One region of the Sporosarcina sp. FSL K6-6792 genome, then DNA from elsewhere that is predicted to be linked to it. Evidence: riboswitches for the same ligand, from Rfam matches in the RefSeq annotation. Region 1 holds a riboswitch; each other region holds the start of a gene.
The links. A riboswitch is a leader RNA that binds a small molecule or an ion and turns the genes downstream of it on or off. The one in region 1 is predicted to bind thiamine pyrophosphate.
Positions count from the first base shown of each region.

Region 2: it holds a riboswitch for thiamine pyrophosphate, as region 1 does, so the genes downstream of both, tenA (thiaminase II) here and thiT (energy-coupled thiamine transporter ThiT) in region 1, are expected to answer to the same signal.
Region 3: it holds a riboswitch for thiamine pyrophosphate, as region 1 does, so the genes downstream of both, MKZ26_RS08445 (acetylornithine deacetylase) here and thiT (energy-coupled thiamine transporter ThiT) in region 1, are expected to answer to the same signal.
Region 4: it holds a riboswitch for thiamine pyrophosphate, as region 1 does, so the genes downstream of both, thiD (bifunctional hydroxymethylpyrimidine kinase/phosphomethylpyrimidine kinase) here and thiT (energy-coupled thiamine transporter ThiT) in region 1, are expected to answer to the same signal.

Region 1 is NZ_JBBOSA010000001.1:2,323,983-2,329,293, reverse strand. Features, by position in the region: gene map (type I methionyl aminopeptidase) at 458-1,204, opposite strand; gene MKZ26_RS11385 (hypothetical protein) at 1,311-1,427, opposite strand; gene MKZ26_RS11380 (DUF4870 domain-containing protein) at 1,491-1,832, opposite strand; TPP riboswitch at 2,071-2,172, shown strand; gene thiT (energy-coupled thiamine transporter ThiT) at 2,253-2,810, shown strand; gene MKZ26_RS11370 (tryptophan-rich sensory protein) at 2,851-3,582, opposite strand; gene MKZ26_RS11365 (M3 family oligoendopeptidase) at 3,743-5,311, shown strand, end outside.
Region 2 is NZ_JBBOSA010000001.1:1,491,070-1,496,380, reverse strand. Features, by position in the region: gene MKZ26_RS07105 (ABC transporter substrate-binding protein) at 15-992, opposite strand; gene MKZ26_RS07100 (ABC transporter permease) at 989-1,729, opposite strand; gene MKZ26_RS07095 (ABC transporter ATP-binding protein) at 1,726-2,475, opposite strand; gene tenA (thiaminase II) at 2,462-3,154, opposite strand; TPP riboswitch at 3,262-3,365, opposite strand; gene MKZ26_RS07085 (exonuclease SbcCD subunit D) at 3,516-4,673, shown strand; gene MKZ26_RS07080 (SMC family ATPase) at 4,670-5,311, shown strand, end outside.
Region 3 is NZ_JBBOSA010000001.1:1,762,885-1,768,195, reverse strand. Features, by position in the region: gene MKZ26_RS08450 (S-layer homology domain-containing protein) at 89-2,275, shown strand; TPP riboswitch at 2,294-2,396, shown strand; gene MKZ26_RS08445 (acetylornithine deacetylase) at 2,608-3,894, shown strand; gene MKZ26_RS08440 (LLM class flavin-dependent oxidoreductase) at 4,010-5,074, opposite strand; gene MKZ26_RS08435 (NAD(P)-dependent oxidoreductase) at 5,098-5,311, opposite strand, start outside.
Region 4 is NZ_JBBOSA010000001.1:2,793,297-2,798,607, reverse strand. Features, by position in the region: gene MKZ26_RS13745 (ParM/StbA family protein) at 1-982, shown strand, start outside; gene MKZ26_RS13740 (hypothetical protein) at 994-1,524, shown strand; gene MKZ26_RS13735 (histidine phosphatase family protein) at 1,737-2,279, shown strand; TPP riboswitch at 2,656-2,761, shown strand; gene thiD (bifunctional hydroxymethylpyrimidine kinase/phosphomethylpyrimidine kinase) at 2,841-3,671, shown strand; gene thiE (thiamine phosphate synthase) at 3,664-4,323, shown strand; gene MKZ26_RS13720 (DUF3238 domain-containing protein) at 4,379-5,311, shown strand, end outside.

The DNA of each region.
Region 1 (5,311 bases):
GAATCTATATATGTCGGGAAAATAGCACGTGTGTTGATTAACCATTTATTTGCATAAAATACTGGTGAATAGGGCTTAGAAAATTCCGTTTTCACTGAATCATTTCCGGTTCGCTTTCGGCAAACTATTCACGACACATTTACCATGAGGCAAGTGTGGCTAGAAGTGACTCTGTCACTTCTAGCCACACTTTTTTCGGTAATCCTGTTGTGAATACAAGTAGCGCCCAGTAGGTGATCATGTTATTCACTGGTGATTTTTGATTAATCAATAGACGTGGGAAAATAGTTATATAAATCGAGTGAAGGCATCCCCTAGCGCCGTAGTGAATTTAATGGAATACTTTATTACCACATATCTAGACAATAATAAAAAGGGCTATCCAGGAATCCAAGTGCATTGGATTTCCAGGGACAGCCCTTTTCTATATATATTGAAAGAACGCATTAGGCAGTAATTATAGTTGCGTCAAAATAATTGGTTCGCCTTTTGTGACGATAATTGTATGTTCGATTTGAGCCACAAGAGATTTGTCTGGTGTAATGAACGTCCAGCCATCCCCTGATTCAATAATATGCTCTGCTTTTTCAGAGATAAACGGTTCAACTGCAAGAACCATTCCTTCTTTCAGAAGCGTCTTATCCCAAGCGTCATAATAATTGAGTACATGCGAAGGTTCTTCGTGCAACGCTTTACCGATGCCGTGGCCAGTCAAGTTTTTGATGACTTTTAAGCCATTTTCTTTTGCCTCGCGTTCAACTGCTTTACCGATTTGGTTTAAGCTTGAACCTGCTTTAACTTTCGTCATTGCACGTTCAAATGCACTCTTAGCCACATCACATAATTGTTGTTTCTTTTTATCGGGTGTACCGACAACAAATGAAATGCCAGTGTCAGCAAAATAACCATTGTAGGAACCTGAGACGTCAATATTAACGAGATCTCCATCTTCTATGACGCGGGAACCAGGCATGCCATGGGCAACTTCACTGTTGACGCTGATGCATGTAAATCCAGGGAAATCATATTCTGCGATAGGACCTGAAATTGCACCTTTTTCTTCGAATAAGCGACCGCCGATGTCATCAATTTCTTTCGTCGTTTTACCAGGGACAGTTGCTTCTTTCATCGCTTCCCTGATTTCAGCAACAATTTTGCCGATTTTCTTTAACGCTTCAATTTCCTGTTCAGTTTTTGCAATCATTATGTTCAAATCCTTTCTTCCGTTCATTCTTTTCCATACCATACTATATCATATGGAGCTGAACAAAAAAGCCTACAAACTTAAAAAACGTTTGCAGACTGTCGAATTATTTCTTTGGGATTGTCGTGCTTGTTGCTTTTTTTTCTTTCATTACTTTGCGAACAATCGGATAGACGATAGGCGCCAATTTAATAGCGGTTTTTAATAATTTTCCAATATTCATTACGAATCACTCCTAAACACAGCATTTGTTACTTTTTTCCCGAATAGGTGGTTTTATAAACATTCACTTCAATACTTTAACACCTTGAAACACATTCCAAATTAGAATTGCTATGAGCAAAACTCCATAAACTAGCATGAATAAGACAGGTGTTAATTGCCAAAATCCAAAGTTACCACTAGGCATTACATTCAGGTCGTAGGTAAAGGAAAACATTGAAAAAGAAAAAATGATAAATCCTGCAATAAGAAGTACGACAGGAACAAGATGTGAAACGAGAGAGCGCTTGGCATGGTGTTTTACTTCACGGTCATCCGAAACGAAATAAATAATGACGGGTATAAGTAAAGGGGTGAAGAAGACACTAAAGTAGCATAGGGCGGCTAACAGTTTATTGTTCGACACACGAATCCCTCCATTTTAGTTTAACTATATATATATTGAGTAAATGAATCCCTAGATTAAACTTGGCGAAGAGGCCATACAAGGGTTAACTGGAGCCTGAGATTGGCGGCATCTCCTAGCGCCGCAGCGAATTTAATGGAATTCTTAATTTCAACATATATAGGATAATTATCATCCCTGTTAATCATCTTGCTTATAGGATCCCCATCTTATACAATGAACTAGACAACTAAATTACTGGAACCACAGGGGGAGCCTATTTGGCTGAGATTGGACAGCACGTCCTGACCCTTAGAACCTGTAAGATTATTCTTGCGTAGGAATGTGGATGGAAATTGACATATTCGATGTCCCATCTATTTCGGGATGTCTTTTTTTATGCCCACATCTTTCGCTGAGCTAGGAAAGGGATGAATTAATTTGGATCGGAAAAGACTTCAACTTTTACTTGAAATAGCTATTTTAGGTGCAATTTCATTTGTACTTGATCAGATTGGTTTTAAAATGCCACAGGGTGGCTCGGTTACGCTGTCAATGTTGCCGATTGTTGTCATGGCATTTAGATGGGGGATTGCAGGCGGTATGCTGACTGGCTTCGTCAGCGGGTTATTGCAACTGATGATGGGAGGCTATGTCTTTAATATAATACAGGCTGCCCTTGATTACTTCGTGGCGTACACGTTGGTTGGAGTGGCAGGTGTTACACTTGCATGGCTGTTAAGTAGTAAAGTAAAAGGAAACAAAGGCTCAATGGTTACAGCAATCGTTGTGGGGACAGTTATCGGTGGCCTACTTCGATACTTGATTCACTTCATTGGTGGAATTGTATTTTTTGCATCTTATGCACCTGAGGGACAGCCCGTATGGCTCTATTCACTCGTATACAATGCAAGTTACATGATACCTTCAATAATATTATCAGCAATTGTTGCGTCAATATTATTCACTACAGCACCGCGTCTTTTAGAGAGAAAATAGAAAATCGCCGTTCTGCCCAATGTGGGAGGACGGCGATTTTTTATTTTGGTGTGAATGACTTTCGTCTGAAGAACATGAATCCTGCGATTGTAGCTGCAAGAAATAGGGCTGCAGCAGAGACGAATAGTTCATCTGCACCGTTTTTCACAGTGATACCTATAAATGCCCATATGAAGACAGCACTAAATGCTATATCCGCGTAATGGTATAAAAAATGAAGTGCAATAGCGGTTGCGATAGTCAAGTAGATGACGGTCCATAGCGGGTCACTTAGTCCCCAACCAGACCATTCATGCAAAGTAAGGACGTAACTGATATTTGCAATGGTCGCGACAAAAACCCATCCTAGATAGACAGCAATCGGAACTCTACCATGAATATGACTATTTTTTATAGAATAAGTAAAATAAATGGTTAACAGTGTTAAAAGAAGAACCAGATTGATAATAATTGTCCATCCGAAGAAACCAAAATGCCAAAGCAAAATCCAAGTGATATTTAATAGGCAGCTGAGCACAAACAAAACTACCCTACGATTGAATAATGCATGATTAATGTTTACTGTGTTGCGCATAAAGCCGTATAACCAGATAGCGAGAAGCAGATAAATAACTGCCCAAATTGAAAAGGTATATCCTGCAGGTGTAAATAGTACCGGTAAACTATTAGAGATTTGCCCGGTTGTTTTTCCATTGATAGGCATTATATTCGCAGCTGCATTGACTAGAACGACCGCAATGAGCGAAAAGGTCATAATTATAATTCTAAACATATTTAAATCCTCCTACTGAATAGTATACAGAGGAATGGTGGAACCTGCGAAGGAAAGTATGAACCTTCCGTCACAATTGCATTATTTCGCATACCGAAAATTCATGTTATAATCAAGTTGTGTTTTTAGAAAATTTTGAATGAATTAAGGGGGAATAATAGTGACGCAAAAAACGTATTCTGAAGTATGGGATCTTGACGTTTTCTTTAAAGGTGGAAGTGGATCGACAGAACTACGGACACATTTGGATAGCGTAAAAGAAAAGTTAGGTTCATTAGAAGAAACGGCTTCTGCATTTGAAGTTCCTCAGTCAGCTGGTGCGTCAAAAGAAGTTGTAAACCTTATTGAATCATTAAAAGAGGTTGCACTTGACCTGTCACAGGCAGGTGCCGTTATTGGGTGTTTCCTTGCGGCGGATACAACAGATAAAAAAGCATTGCAACTGCAAGGCGAAACCGGATCCCTTGGGGCACGTTTTTCTACAATCGGGCTTAAAATCCGACAAACGCTGGCAAAAGCAGATGAGGATACATGGAATGGATTAATGGAATCGGATGAACTGAAGGAATTTGCATTTGTACTGAATGAATGGCGTGAAGAGGTCAACCTGAAACTGTCTGAAGAAGAAGAGAGTTTGATCACGTCGCTAAGCGTAGACGGCTATCATGGGTGGGGACAGTTATACGACATGCTCGTTGGTGACATTAAAATCAAAATCGAATTGGACGGAGAAGAGAAAGAACTTTCCGTTGGGCAGGCAAATAACCTAAGTTCGCATGAGAATGCAGATGTGCGAAAGCGCTCATTTGAAGCGTTGGAAGAAGCTTGGGAAGGAAAAGAGGACTTCTTCGCATCTGCATTAAATCATATTGCGGGTTTTAGGCTTGAAGTATACAAAAAACGTGGTTGGGATTCAGTATTGAAAGAGCCACTCCTCCGAAATAGAATGAGCGAAGAGACACTTGATGCAATGTGGGGAGCAATTGGTGTAAATAAAGCCCCGTTTGTAGAATACTTGCACGTCAAAGCGAGAATGCTAGGTACTGACAAAATGAACTGGTATGACATTGATGCGCCAGTTACAGCATCAACAAAGAAGATGTCGTATCAAGAAGGTGCAGAATTCATCCTAAAACACTTTGGAGAGTTTGGTCCTGAATTGGAAGCCTTTTCTCGCCTGGCGTTTGAAGATAGCTGGATCGAAGCGGAAGATCGCCCAAATAAACGTCCAGGTGGTTTTTGTACGGGTATGCCAGCATCCGAACAATCCCGTATCTTCATGACTTACAGCGGAACAATGTCGAACGTTGCAACACTTGCCCATGAATTGGGTCACGCGTTCCATTCATATGCACTGCGTCCAGTCCATTGGATGAACCGCCAATATGCGATGGGCGTAGCTGAAACGGCATCGACATTTGCAGAGATGATTGTCGCAGATGCTGCTGTAAAAGCCGCGGAAACGAAGGATGAAAAGATTGCATTACTGGAAGATAAAATTCAACGTAGTGTTGCATTCTTTATGAATATCCATGCGAGATTCCTTTTTGAGACGAGATTTTATGAAGAACGAAGAAATGGCATCGTGTCGGCTGAAAGATTGAACGAGTTAATGGCAGAAGCGCAGAAAGAAGCATACGGAGACGCTCTTAATACGGTCCATCCACACTTCTGGGCGTCGAAACTCCATTTCTACATTACGGGCGTGCAATTCTATAATTTCCCGTAC
Region 2 (5,311 bases), 830 kb from region 1:
AGCTTGTTTTTTTGTTAGTCCATATTAATGAAAATCCCATCAAGATTTGCTTCGTTTTTCAATAATCCGGTTTCTGTCATCCAATCGGCAGTTGCTTGCCATGCCTGTTCCTCCTGCTCACCAAACGTACCAGGTGCTGTCATTTTCGGAAGAAGAATCGAAAGTGACTCTCTTTCAACAACCTCGACGAGTGGGAAATTCGCTTCATCCTGGTATTCTAGCAAGATAGACAGCGCTTCTTCAGGATCATTCTCCATATCATCAAAGGCTCTTCCGGCAGCGCGCCAAAATGCTTCGATGTTCTTTTGATCTTTCTTCCAGGTATCGTCACTTGTCACAACAATAAGTTCATAAAACGAAGGTATTTCGAAGTCTGTCGGGTCAATATAGCCTGTTGGAAATCCTTCATATTCAAGTAGCGGTACTTCATGATTAATATATGCCCCGATAACAGCGTCTGCTTTTTTTGAAATCAATGCAGAATTTAATTCAAACCCCACATCGACCATGTTTACTTTACCGTAGTCTGCACCATCTGCTTTCATCATTGTTTCTAGTATTGCTTCGTTCAAAGGGATTCCTGAATAGCCTACAGTTTTTCCTTCTAGATCTTTTGGTGACTCGATACCACTTTCTTTTAAAAATGCTACGTGATTCAATGGCGAACGAACGAGAACGCCGACGGATTTAATGCCGATATTTTGTTCGGATTTCGCGATGATGACATCGGGCTGATAAGTGATGCCCATAGTCACTTTTCCTGCTGCTGCAAGGTTAATAGGGTCTGTCGGACTTGCGGGGAACTTGATATCCAGTTCAATGCCTTCATCTTTGAAATAACCTTTTTCCTCCGCAACATAAAGGAAGCTATGTACAGCATTAGGATACCAATCAAGCATGATACTTACCTTTTCTGTTTTTTCATTAGCATTGCACGCGCTGAGCAATAGGATTAGCGCAAGACTTGTAAGTGATAATGTGATTTTCTTCAATTTTTAATCCTCCATTTTAACGTTCGATTTTCAATAATGGTCACGCAGATGAATAGACCGATTCCGACGGCACTCAGTACAAAAATGGGTGCGAAAACAGCTGCACCATCGAACTGCGTCATCATACGCCTACTGAAGTAACCAAGGCCTGCCTGCGCCCCTAACCATTCTCCGATTGCAGCGCCAATTACACTTAGTGTCACAGCGACTTTCATTCCAGAAAAGAAATGAGGGAGGGCAGTTGGTACGGAATATTTATAGAAAATATCCTTTTTTGAAGCACCCATCGTCAAAAAGAGTTCCTGTATATCTTTTTTTCTTGACGATAAACCATCGAATGTATTCACAGTTATCGGGAAAAATGTGATGAGCACAGTAACGGCAACTTTGCTCCAAATTGTGTAACCAAACCACAGTACAAAAATAGGTGCAAGGGCAATAATAGGAACCATTTGAGATGCAATGAGAATTGGATAGAGTGCTTTTCGTATGCCTGGACGGGAAGACATTAGCACTGCAATGGCTGTTCCTGAAATAATCGAAATGGCTAGGCCGATAATAATCGTCATCAAAGTAACCGGCAGATGTTTCAACAATAATACTTCCTTCAGTTCCCAAAAACGTATAAAAATTTGAATAGGGGAAGGTAGAATGAACGCTTTACCGTAAAGGCGTGCACCCAACTCCCAGATACTTAGAAATCCTGCAATAATAACTAAGGATGCCGTATTTTTCACAGTGTTACCTCACTTCTAAGCTTGCCGATAAGCAGTTCTTTTAGCTCGAGCATTTCAGCGCGATGTAAATCGTTTCTTAGTCGAGGTCTTTCAAGAGGTACTTCGATTTCCACAAATGAAGTGACAGGTTTGTTTTGCAACAGAAAAATACGGTCTGACAGAAACAGTGCTTCCTCTACGTCATGTGTGATGAAAAGGACAGTTGATTTGCGCTTTTCCCACAGATTGATGAGCCACTCTTGCATAGCCAGTCGGGTGATGGAGTCGAGTGCTGAAAATGGTTCATCCAACAATAGTAGGGAATTGCCAGAAAGAACAGCGCGTAAGAAAGCGACGCGCTGCTTCATTCCACCCGAAAGCTCTCCTGGATAGTTATCCTCTGTTCCACCAAGACCGAACTCTTGTAATAATGGTTGTACTTGTTCCTTGGCGGCCTTCTTATCTAATCCGGCTACTTCAAGCGGAAGACATGCATTTTCTAAAATGGTTCGCCAAGGCAGTAACAGATCTTGTTGTGGCATATAGCCAATCTTTCCGAGGCGCTGACTATTTGGATTTCCTTCAAGAGAAATGGTACCCCTTGAGGGTTCATCTAACCCGGTTACAAGACGAAAAATCGTACTTTTACCGGAACCGCTAACACCAATTATCGAAATAAACTCACCGGGAAGAATGTTGAATGACAGATTATCGAGTATGCTGTTGCCTGATTGGTACGTGAATGAAACACCGTCAAACGATAGCATTTATCATTTCAACTCCAGGCCACATTTGTTTTGTATTTGCCATATCCCAAAACATATATTCATAACGAGTTGTATTGAGGAAGATTTCCTCGAGCTTTAACAGTTCATGCTCCGGTTTTCCTTCTGCTGACTTGTTCATTAAATCAATACACCAGCCCGCAAGTTCCTTGAATTCATCCGAAGAATACATCTGAATCCAATCGCCATATAACGAGTGATCGGCAGCACCTGGAATAGCATTTAGCTCCTTACCGATCTCCCAGTAACTCCATGCGCAAGGAAGCAGAGCAGCCATCACTTCCGCAACGGTTCCATTTTGACAGACGTGTAACATGTAGTGCGTATAGGCAAGAACAATTGGTGACGGCTTAGCGTTTTCAAGTTCCTGTTCAGAAATGCCGAACCGTAGTGCGTAGCTTCGATGCAGGGCCATTTCCTTGTTCAGCGTCCCATCGAGTAGTGTCGCGAATTTGCCCATCGTTTCCAAGTCGTCGGCTTTTACAGCCCCAATCGCAAACAGTTTTGCATAATCAATCAAATACAAGTAATCCTGTACCATATAAAACCTGAATTTATCCGGATCAAGCGTCCCATCGCCAATTCCTTGTACGAACGGATGGCTATGATTCTGTCTCCAGATTGGTAACGTCTTTTCTAACAAACGGTCAGTGAACTTCATGATATCAACACTCCCTTTGTATTCTTGAAAACCAAAAAACCCACTCCTTGAAGAAGAAGTGGGTTGTAGACAATCAAAAGTATCCCGGAAAATAGACCGGCAGAATTATTGTGTCAGCACCTCTTCCTTACGCTGGTATTAACCAGTTCAAGTTATAAGGGTCAAGGCACATGCCTCTCTCAGCTCTGTTAGAGCACCCCTAGCGGTGGATCATATGAAATTGGACTCATCCCCATTATAAGCATATTAAAAATAGAAGGTCAACCTTAACTTTGTGAAAAGTTAGAAAGGAATGTATGTTTCCTTTTACGAGAATTATCCTGTAAAGTAGAAAGAAAAAGTATTGAAGGGGGAAATGAATTTGAAATTTTTCCATACAGCGGACTGGCATTTAGGCAAGCTCGTTCAAGGTATATATATGACAGATGGACAGCGTTATGTACTTGATCAATTTGTAGAGGCAGTCGAAGAAGAGAAGCCAGATGCGGTCATTATCGCAGGCGATTTGTATGACCGTGCGGTGCCACCTACAGAAGCGATTGCACTACTTGACGAAGTGCTTGGAAAAATCACTATGGAACTTGGAATACCTGTCCTTGCGATTGGAGGAAACCATGATAGCCCGGGACGCCTCCATTTTGGAAGCGGATTGATGCGAGTAAATGGCTACCATATTGCAGGTCAGATGACGAAAGTAATCGAACCGGTCGTTTTGTCAGATGACTACGGTGAGGTTCATTTCCATCTCGTACCATTTGCGGATCCTTCTGTTGTAAAACATTTGCACGAAGATGAAACGATTGTGAACCATAACGATGCGATGAAGAAAGTGACGGCAACTATCCGTGAACAAATGGTGGAGGGGGTCCGACATGTATTTGTTGGACATGCTTTTGTGACACCTCACGGAGAAAGTGAAAATAACACGAGTGACTCCGAACGACCGTTGGCAATTGGTGGAGCAGAATATGTGTCGGCGCATCTTTTTGAAGGATTTAATTATACTGCACTTGGCCACCTACATCAGGCGCATTATGTGTTAAATGAAACAGTGCGGTTTGCGGGTTCGCCAATGAAATATTCGATTTCAGAAGAACATCATAATAAAGGGTTTCTAATTATCGAACTTGATGCTGCAGGGCAGGTATCTGTTGAGAAACGGGAGTTGAAGCCTAAGCATGATATGCGGACGGTTGTAGGGACGATGGAAGATATTTTGTTGCACCCAGTAAGTGAGGATTATGTTTTTGTAAAATTGCTAGATGAGACACCGGTTTTATTCCCGATGGAAAAAGTACGGTCAGTCTATCCGAACGCGATGCATGTTGAGCGTAAAGTGCTCATGCTGACCGCAAATACGGTTGATGAGCAACGTATGGAACATGGGAAGCATGATGATTTAGCACTCTTTAAAGCATTTTACGAAGAGATGAAAGGAGAAGCGGCAGACGTAGAAACGGAGACCCTCTTTTCAGAAGTGCTCCATGAAGTTATGCACAAGGAGGGAACTGAGCTGTGAGACCAATTCAATTAATGATGACGGCATTTGGACCATATAAAGGGACGGAAACAGTCGATTTCAGGGAATTGAAAGACAATCGACTCTTCGTTATTTCGGGAGCTACTGGTGCGGGGAAAACGACAATATTTGATGGGATTTGTTTTGCGTTATATGGCCAGGCGAGCGGAGAAGATCGAACGGATAATCGTGCGATGCGAAGCGACTTCGCAGACGACGCAGTTCAAACGACCGTTGAGTTGACGTTTGACATTCATAATCGAACGTACCGTATCATGCGGCAAATACCGTATGTCAAACAGGGGAACAAGTCAGAAACGTCTGCGCGCTGCGAGTTCTATGAACTGACAGAAGACGGGGAGGTACCACTTGTCGACAGGCAGATTGTATCTGAAATTAACAAGAAGGTAGAAGAACTAATCGGCTTTACACAAGCACAATTCAGTCAGATTGTTATGCTACCGCAAGGAGAGTTCCGAAAGTTTCTAACGTCTGATACAGAAAATAAAGAAACAATCATGCGGAAAATATTCAAAACAGATAAGTACCGTGAAATTGTGGAGCAGCTAAAAGGGAAGAAAGACAACGCACAAGCGACTCTGATGAAAGAGATGCAACAGAGCGAGGGGCATATTGGA
Region 3 (5,311 bases), 560 kb from region 1:
CTCCAAAATAGTATCCAAAAGTGTTATAATTATACTTAACTATAATTTGATGTTATTAATTTTAACTAAAGGAGGGCTTTAAACAAAAATGAAGAAAATAACTACACTGTTTCTCGCTTTAGCATTAACGGTAGCTTTACCGACGTCAGCTACTGTTGTATTAACAGCTAACGCGGCAGAAGCTCAAGTCGTTAAATCAGAAGATGTCACGACAGCTGCAAAATTTACGGATATTCAAAATAGCCACTGGGCGAAAAATGAAGTTATGCAACTTGTAGAAATGGGCATATTAACGGGTTACGGCGATATGCAATTTCGTCCGGATCTAGCAATGACAGTTGGAGAGGCTACTCAATCTTTTACAAAAGCGGGATATGAATTTTTAAGCAAAGACGTGACAGGCAATTCTTTTGGTATGGAAGAACCTTTAACACGTAGGCAAATGGAGTTGGCATTAGTAGATGCATTCAATTTGCAAGATAGTGCATTAATCGAATCGCCAAGTCTTATTTCATTGGATAAAGGAAGTGTAGGCGCAGTTCCACAATACCGAATTATGCCAGGCATACAAAATGGTCTATTCAATCACGGATCACAAGTAGACCGCGCTACTTTTGCGGTGATTCTGCATCAAGTACTTGTGGAGAAGGGGAACATTGCAACTACCAAAAAATATGAACTAACTAACTTAGAGCTGTCGCCTAATTTTACTAGGATTCCTTCTGCTGTGAATTTAATGAAGGTGTCATTTGATGAACATCCGATTTACTTAAGATCGACAGAGAATATACTTTTCACGAATCATACGAGAATCGATAACTCATTTTCTCGCGATAATATTTACACTTATGACATCGGTATAGAAGGTGCGACCATTGAGTTAACGGTTCGTTCATTTGATAATGGCGATTACTTCTTATTTTCGAAAATCATTAATCCTACTGAATCTGCTGTAACAGTAGATGTCATTCAAAAAGAAAATGAAGTGGCTTCATTTGAGCTAAACCGTTATGACAAATACAAGATTAAACGTAATGATAAAGACGTTTTTGGCAGTGACACAACATCCTATCCGACGGGTTTACTCAAGTTTGTGAAGCTAGATGGATCAGTGAAGGAGCGGATGGTTGGTCAGTCTTATTTGTCGAAGCAATTGTCATTAGAGTATGAGAATGATGGCTACAGTTACATGCGTCAATTGCTCGGTGAAAAAGAGGCACTGTCTTATGCTCAGGTTGGAACAACATTATTGTCTGTGCATACGTTAAATTCAAAAGGCAATGACATTGTAGATCAGTGGTATATGAATGCGGATGACCAATTATTTGCGAATGAAGAGAATATGGAGAGCTGGATGCTTGAGTCAGCTAAGTATTATAAAAAACGTAATAATTGGTACACGGCGGGTGGCCCATACAATAAAATGGCGATAACCACAGAGCCAATGCCTGATACAGGGCAAGGATATGGGCGGAACTTACTTCTATTAAAAGAAGATCGTGCGCTGGTTTTATATAATGAGCAAGAGGATCGTTATTTTGAGAACTTAATTTACAACTCATTTGTTAACTTGAAGAATTTCAAAGGTGACAAAGATTATTGGGAAACAGAAGTTACAAGCACCTATTTGAAAGATTTATATGACATTACAGCTCCATTCATTGATACACGTTTTAATGAGCAAATCGCGCTTTTCTACTATAATAGTGGCGCTGATTTTGGAATTGATAATGCAAAAGAACCATTGCGTAATTATGCTGACTTACTGGTCTCGCAAAAAAGTAAAGGAAACGTCATTGCTGTGAATGACGAGTCTTACTACATCGCGGATTACTTCCCGATTGCACAGCAAGTAACGACGCATGCCTCTATGAATCATGTGTTGGGCGGTATGAACGTTTTACTCATGGCTTATAATGAGTTCGGTGATCAGAAGTATTTAGATACAGCGCAGGCTATACAAACAGCGATTGTAGCGGATAAAGAGGATTGGATTCGTGATAATGGCGATATTTGGTATCGTATTTCCGCATTACGTGACTTTAAAGGCGATGATTACAAGCATCTGACTTTAGAGGATTTAATAAATTCGTACAAACTTTGGAAAGATATTGATCCGACGTATTTGCCTTTATTAGAAGAAATGATTGCTTCAAAAGCTTCGTTTTTATCGAATGAAAATTTAGGTTACACAACTAAAATAAAGAACGGGTTACGTGATATCGACTTATCGAACTATCTTCCTAAAGGGGAAGAAAGAACAGATGCATTGTGAAGAAGAATAAAACTAAATAGATACTGCTAGGGGAGCCGTTTAGGCTGAGACACATCATAGATGTAAACCCTTCGAACCTGATCTAGTTCATACTAGCGTAGGGAAGCAGCTGAAACTCTACACTCAATGTCTTTATATGCGTAGAAAACAGCCGCCTTCCGATTATGGAAAGCGGCTGTTTTCTGTTCCAGTGTATATATGTTGAACAAATGAAATAAAGATAGTGAACTGTGCGAAGGCGCATTACAAGGGCTAGCGCCGTAGTGAATTCAATGGAATTCTTTATTTCAACGTATATAGATTCACCTACCAAAAATATAGATAAGGGATGGATGAGTAAAATGGAAAATAGAATTAGTAACCTAGTTGATGAACGTCAAGAGGAGTTAGTGCAATTGCTAGCGGACCTCGTTCGTTTCCCGACAGTTAGTCCACCGGCAAGAAATACAACAGGCGTACAGCGGTATATTCAAGACTTTTTAGAACAAGAAAAATTTGAAACGGTTAGTTGGGATGTATTTCCTGGCGACCCGAACGTTGTAGGCGTTAAAAAGGGAACGGATGGAAACCTGTATAACAGCCTAATCATTAATGGACATATAGACGTTGCGGAAGTGGGGGATGAAACAGAGTGGACTGTGCCTGTCTTTGAACTGACGACTAAAGATGGCAACGCATATGGGCGAGGAACATCTGATATGAAAGCTGCAGTGGCCGCGACTTTACTAGCCGTTAAATTATTAAACGAGCTAGGTGTGGAACTGAAAGGTGATTTGCAAATTCAGACTGTCATTGGGGAGGAAGCGGGAGAGGCTGGAACACTTTCATGTATGGAAAAAGGCTATACAGCAGATTTTGCACTCGTAGTCGATGGCAGTGATCGTCAAATTCATGGTCAGGGTGGTGTGATTACCGGCTGGATAACGATTAAAAGTAAGGAAGTTTTCCATGATGCAATGAGGATGAGTATGCTTCATGCAGGCGGTTCGGTTAATGGGGCTAGTGCGATAGAAAAGATGATGAAGGTTATTGCTGGATTACAAGATTTAGAACGTCACTGGGCTGTGACAAAAAAATATCCGGGTTTTGTGCCTGGCACCACTACTATTAATCCGGCAGTTATAGAAGGAGGAAGGCATGCAGCTTTTGTGGCGGATGAATGTCGGCTCTGGATCACCGTTCATTTCTATCCGAATGAAACCTATCAATCTGTAACAAAAGAAATCGAAGAGCATTTGAACAATGTAGCAAAAGCAGACACGTGGTTAAGAGAAAATCCCATTCACTTTCGCTGGGGGGGAAAATCAATGATTGAAGAACGTGGAGAAATATTTCCGGCGCTTGAAATGAATGCGGACCATGCAGCTGTTCAACTTCTTGCGCATTGTCATGAACAAACCGAAAAAAGTCCTGCAATAATAGGTATGTCGAGATCAGTAACAGATGCGGGCTGGCTAGGAGCAGCAGGAATTCCAACTGTTATCTATGGTCCTGGAAAGTTGGAAGAGGCACATTCAGTCGATGAAAAGATAAACATTGAAGAATTAGTGGTATTTACCAAGACGCTTATGATATTTATAAATGAGTGGTGTAATACGAAAAATAGGGAGTGTAAGTAATCTCCCCATTCATCTAGTATTAGTATATTGTTGCATATTGCCAAATAATTGGGGTTATTTCTGATGAGGTTTCAAATGGTTGCTATGTTTCGAGTTGAATTCTCATGGGATAGACTTACCGAGCCGTTTCACGCCGAACGATCGGAGCTACTTGTGTTGCTAACATTTCAATACTCGCTGCGACTTTAGAAAACGGCAAGCCGCCGATATCCATTTGTGCAATGAATCGTTGATGTCCAAATAGTTCGTGTTGGTGGAGAATCTTCTCAATTATTTGCTGAGGGCTACCGACAAATAACCCGGTTTCGGGACTGGCCATATGACTGAAATCAGAACGGGAAATTCTCGTGCCCATTCCACGCTGTTTGTTCACGTATCCCCAATAATTTGCATAGTAAGGATAAAACTCGTCTTTCGCTTGTTGGGATGTCTTTGCTATATACGTATGTCCTGTTACAGCCACTTTTAAATCTTCTACACGATGTCGGGCACTTATGCCGGCTTGGCGATACAAATCAACAAGTGGTTTGAAACGAATTGGATCCCCACCAAGGATAGCTAATGCTAAACCAGTTCCAAGTTTTCCAGCTCGTATTGCACTATCAGGTGTTCCACCTACACCAACCCAAATCGGCAGTTTATTTTGAACAGGGCGCGGGGCAATCATAGAATTAGTTAAAGGCGAACGGAATGACCCATTCCAATTGACGATTTCATTGGTATTCAATTGTTGAAGCAGTCGTATGTTTTCATCGAACAGTTCGTCATAATTGTTTAAGTCATGACCGAATAACGGAAAAGATTCAACGAATGCACCACGACCTGTAATAATCTCAGCGCGACCATTCGAAATTAAATCGAGTGTAGCAAAATCCTCGAATAGGCGAACAGGGTCGACTGTGTTCAAAACAGTCGTTGCACTCGTCAATTTAATACGCTTCGTGTTTTGTGCCACTGCCGCCAGAACAACTGGCGGAGCTGATACGGCATAGTCTAAGCGGTGATGCTCACCGACACCAAAAATATCAAGTCCGGCTTCTTCAGTCAGCTTTCCAATAGCCAATACTTCATGAAGGCGCTGATGAATACTTATTGTTTTTCCAGTTAGGGGATCTGGACCAAGATCCCCAAATGTATATATTCCAATTTCAATTCCGGGTTTCCTAGTTTCTGTTTGCATTGTTCTCATCTCCTAAAACTAAGTTATTCCGCTTCAGAAATAAGGGTGAAACGTTCATTTATATGTTGAGGATTTTCGATTTCATCAAGAACTGCAATTGCATAGTCAGCATAGCTTACATAGCTGTCACCTTTTGAGTTCACGATTAAATTGTCTTTTCCTTTTTGATACGAACCCGTTCTTTTTCCTTCAGGATTAAAGAATGCTGCTGGGCTAATGAATGTCCATTTAACTCCA
Region 4 (5,311 bases), 470 kb from region 1:
AGATAACAACGCTATTTACCGTGTTGGGAATCTTGCTACGAAAAGTGGTAATTCAACTGAACTAGATCCAGGTAGCAACAAATCTGAGGAAGATCAAACTTTGGTGATGTTGTTCGCGGCACTTGCAATAGATGCAGCTCGTGATGAGAATAAAGGTATTTTTAAACGTAATAATAATGTAATTGAAGCTACGTATACACTAGGTACAGGACTTCCACTTAGAGAAGTTAAGGAAGGGAAAGACGTTGGTTATCGTTCCCAATTGCTTAGCTCTGTTCACCAAGTAGAATTTTTAGTTACACCTAAATATCAAGGTATAAAAGTAAATATTAAATTTGATGAAGTAAAGGTTTATCCAGAAGGTTTTGCTGCGTTTATCAACCTTGTAATGGATAATAATTTAAACATCATTAATAAAGAATTAATCGATAAACAAATCTTGATACAAGACATCGGTGGATTATCAACGGATGTTGCGGTCATTAGGAATCGTAAAGTTGATGATGATAAGGCGCAAGGCTTTAACTTGGGTGTTTCAGAGTCTCTGGATGCTATTCGAGAAGAAATTTATGTTAGGCATGGCGTAGAGTTGGACAGTCGTCTAGATGTTGTGGACATTATAACGAAGAAAAATAACCGTAATCATATTATGGTAAAAGGAAGCCGGACAAGTGTTCATGACATTGTAGATCGGATTCTCTTGGAGTTAGCGAAAAAGCAATATCGCCATTTACGGAATGTATGGGCAAGAAACTCGCAATCTGAGATCTGCTATTTCATCGGCGGAGGCTCTATTGTCCTTAAAGACTATCTTAAAACGTTAAATAATAGCTTAGATGGTTATAATATCGATTTCTTTGAGGATGAAAAAGAAAGTGTCTGGATGATGGCCAACGCTTATTACAAGTTAATTTCAGACTTTGCGAAAAAAAATCAACAAGTCAAAATTAAAGAAGAAGAAAAGTTAGTTAAAACAAAGTAAGGTGACTATGCATGAATGACGCGGGATTAAAAAGGGGACAGCCCATTACATTTCGTCTCCCATCAGATACATCTGACCACACACTAAAGCAACTGCAAAAGTTAAAAGAAGTCGAAAGAAGAAACTTTTCCAGTAAAATTGCGGAGTTCGTGATAGATGGGGTGAATGACTCACTTTTAAAGCATAGAGAGGCCATAACAATTCCGCTCCCAAAAGGGTTAACTAAAGCGCAACGTGATTGGTTAAAGCACGAACATTCCGAGGCGCTACTAGGGAGTATCGTCTATCAGTTAATGTCCGATCCAATCCGCACAGCTTCTCTCTTTGCATCATTGAACAGCAATGCAATAGATGTAAATGCAGCATTATATTTGCAGGAAGAAACGAGCGCTGCCGTTGAGGTGGAAACAGAACATCAATTGATTAACATAGAGGATGATCTGGATAATTTTGATTGGGAACAGTTAAAGGAGCCAGAAGAAACCTCTGTTGTAGAAGAGGAAGACCCTCTAGCTGACTTCCTTGCCCAGATGAATAAATAATAGTGAGTGCCTGCATAAGAAACCACCATGAATGTTTAAATTTTCATGATGGTCTATTGTACAGGCACTTTTTGTTGTGATTTCTAAGGAATCTAAAACATTGAGATGTTTTCTTTGGAGCATACAAGGGAAAAAGAGTAATAGGGAAGACTACAGCTAGTTTACGAATGGGCTGTATGTCTATTTAGTAAGAAGAATGGGGTGAAGCGGTTATGGAAAAAGTTATTTACATCGTGCGTCATTGCTCCGCAGAAGGACAGGCACCACACGCGGAATTGACTGCTGAAGGGATTTTGCAGGCGGATCAGCTTGTAGCGTTTTTCGAAGATATCGAAGTGGATCGGATTATTACGAGTCCGTTTTCTCGTGCACGTCAGACGGGCTGGCCTATAGCTGAGCGGAAGAAGTTGCATGTAGAGGTGGATAGTCGGCTTATGGAGCGCGTGCTAAGTTCAATGGATTTCGAGGATTGGTTGATAAAGCTGGAAGATACGTTTTTTGACCTTCATCTAAAATATGAGGGTGGGGAATCTTCGAGTGAAGCGATGTCGAGGGTTTGTGATGTTGTGGATGAGCTGGGTGACGGTTCGCGGACAGTGCTTGTGACACACGGGAACTTAATGGCGCTATTATTAAGGTGTTATGATGAGCGATTCGATTTTGGGCAGTGGCAGGCACTGACGAATCCAGACGTGTATGTTATACGGATTAAGGATGGGGACTCAGAAGTGGAAAGAATTTGGGGTTCTGAATAAAAAAACAGGCCGCTGTGATGTCGGCCTATCTAGGTTTTAGTGAATGTTAACCCATTGTAAGATTAGTAATAATGACCACTGCAATAATAACGAGTGCCCCGAAAAGACTGATCCACATGGATTTGTCGGGATTATTCGGTCTGCTGTCTGCTTTATGCATAAACTGCGCCTTCTTTCTGTTTATGTCATTAACTATACTCTTATCGACGATAGAATGGAATAAACTGTTACCACGTGAAACGAGTTTATTATATATATTGAACCTATTTGATGGGGTTTTTTATTTCCATTACTCTATGCTTCTATTGAAAATGGACCAAACATTCCCACAATCTCACACTAGATATGTTACACTTGCTACAAAGCTGAATAGTTTAACAACCACTAGGGGAGCCTTTTTTAGGCTGAGACGTGCATGAATGCGCGGACCCTTGGAACCTGATCCGGATTATACCGGCGTAGGAAAGTGGGTACGCCTTTTACGAATAGTTAAATGGCTAGCCGCTTTCTTACGCCACCGGGAAGCGGCTTTTTAGTATAAATAAAAGGGTGGCGAATCGAATGGTACGTGTGGCATTGACAATTGCGGGGTCGGATAGTGGTGGTGGTGCGGGTATTCAGGCAGACTTGAAGACGTTCCAAGAATTGGGTGTTTTCGGTACGTCGGCACTGACAGCGGTGACAGCGCAAAATACATTTGGAGTGACGGCGATACAGCCGGTTGACACCGCTATTATTAAAGCGCAAATACAGGCAGTTATTGAAGATTTTGATGTTAAAGCGATTAAGACGGGGATGCTCTTTTCGACAGAAATTATCTATGCAGTGGGAGAGGCGTTTCATTGGAGCGGAATTCCACTTGTCATTGATCCGGTAATGATTGCGAAAGGGGGTGCTTCATTGCTAGAAAGACAGGCGGTTGAAGCGTTGAAGACTGTACTTGTACCTCTTGCAGCTATTGTTACACCTAATATTCCAGAAGCAGAAGTGCTTGCAGGAATGGAAATAAAGACGAATGAAGACATAGAACGAGCGGCGAAACATATAATAGCGTTGGGCGCGGGGGCGGTTCTTATTAAAGGGGGCCACCGGAAAGAAGCGCCTTATGCGGAAGATCTGTTCATGGGGGCTGACGGGGAACGGTTCTCGGTTCGCGCACCATGGATTGATACGAAAGATACGCATGGAACAGGGTGTACGTATTCGGCGGCACTGACAGCGTTTTTGGCAAATGGGGAAACGGCAGCGAATGCAGTTGTTTCTGCAAAATGTTTTATACACGCAGCAATTGAAGATGGACTAAAAATTGGTGGCGGCCATGGTCCGACGAATCACTGGGCATATGGACGCCGCGGCAACAAGACAATGGAAGGGGTTGTAGTTTATGGATAAGCAAACAGTTAACTTATATTTCATCATGGGCACAGTGAATTTGGCGGGACGCGACCCGTTACATGTCTTAGAAGAGGCGCTAAAGGGTGGTATAACGAGCTTTCAATTACGTGAAAAAGGGCCTGGTGCATTAACGGGTGAAGAGTTGAAGGCTTTTGCACAGGCGTGTCAGCAATTATGTGAACAATATAGTGTACCTTTCATTGTCAATGATGATATAGGTCTTGCGATTGAAATTGGTGCAGACGGTATTCATATCGGGCAGGAAGACGGATATATTTCGGCAGTGCGTGACAAGGTTGGTCCAGACATGCTAATAGGTGTTTCTACGCATAATGTAACAGAAGCGATTGCGGCAGCTGATGCTGGGGCTGATTATATCGGTCTAGGTCCAGTTTATGAGACACAGACGAAAATGGATACGCAACCGGTTATTGGCATCGAGACAATTAGGGAAGTGGCATCGTTGTTACCTGGTTTACCTATTGTTGCGATTGGTGGAATTTCAGAACGCAGAGCCGGTGCTATCATTAAAGCGGGTGCGTCAGGGGTAGCGGTTATTTCTGCGATTTCTGGAGAAGAAGATCCTGGAGAAGCAGCAAGTCGTTTAAAAGGTGCGGTCCTTCTTTCATTAACAGGTATTGAAATGTAATGTTTAACTGCTCGCGAAATATACCACACTTCCAAGTAAGGGGCGTGGTGTGCGGATGAAAAAGAAACTGTTTGAAATACAAACCGTTTTGCATAAGGCAGATCTAATCTATTTCACATGGAATGATGTCGGCGGAACCTACAAAGTCTATAGAGACGGGCATCATTTGTATGAAGGAACGGTCTCTGAATTTAGTGACGGTGATTTCAAGCATGCGAAACTATATAATTACGTAATCGAACGTGTTGAAGATGGTATTGTAATTGACGTTATTGCATTGCAAACGTCAGCATTTGCTGAACAGAAAAACAAAGAAAGTCCGCTTCAGTCACTTGTCATGACAACGATTGTCGCAAAGACGCAAATTGCATTGTCTTGGGAGGAAATTAAAGATGTCGCTGAATATGATGTCTACCGAAATGGTAAGCATATGACAACGGCGGTCGATAATTCTTACATCGACAGGGATTTTTCGTTGGATGAAATCTATACGTATACGATCGAATCTAAGCGTTCACTTGCGAAGTCGGAAGAACGATTCAACGTCTTTCAGTCGATTGTCTCCACTCTTTTTGGGTTGTTGAATCCAGTTTCGTCGAAGGCAGAAGCGGCGATTGAACGATTTTCGGTGACAAAATCCATTGCCAAACCGAGGGAATTGCTGATACCTGTTCAAGACAGAGTTCGTCTCCCGAATGTAGATAGGTGGGAATTCCGCTACATGACGTTTTTGCAGGATGACTGGGTGTTGAATCCGAATCTATTGTCGCGAAATCGTTATTTTAAAGGGGATGACAGGGGATTCGATTCAAATGGAGCCAGTTATCGGACCCGAGTGGACGTCGAACTGGCATATGACCTTGAACGTTCTCCATTGACGTTTACAAGGGATGTTGGGCCATCGATTGTCTATGATGCTTTTAAGCGCTTTAGGAAACAGGCAACCGCTTCACACGATGGGATTACATTGAAACGGACAAATCACGGG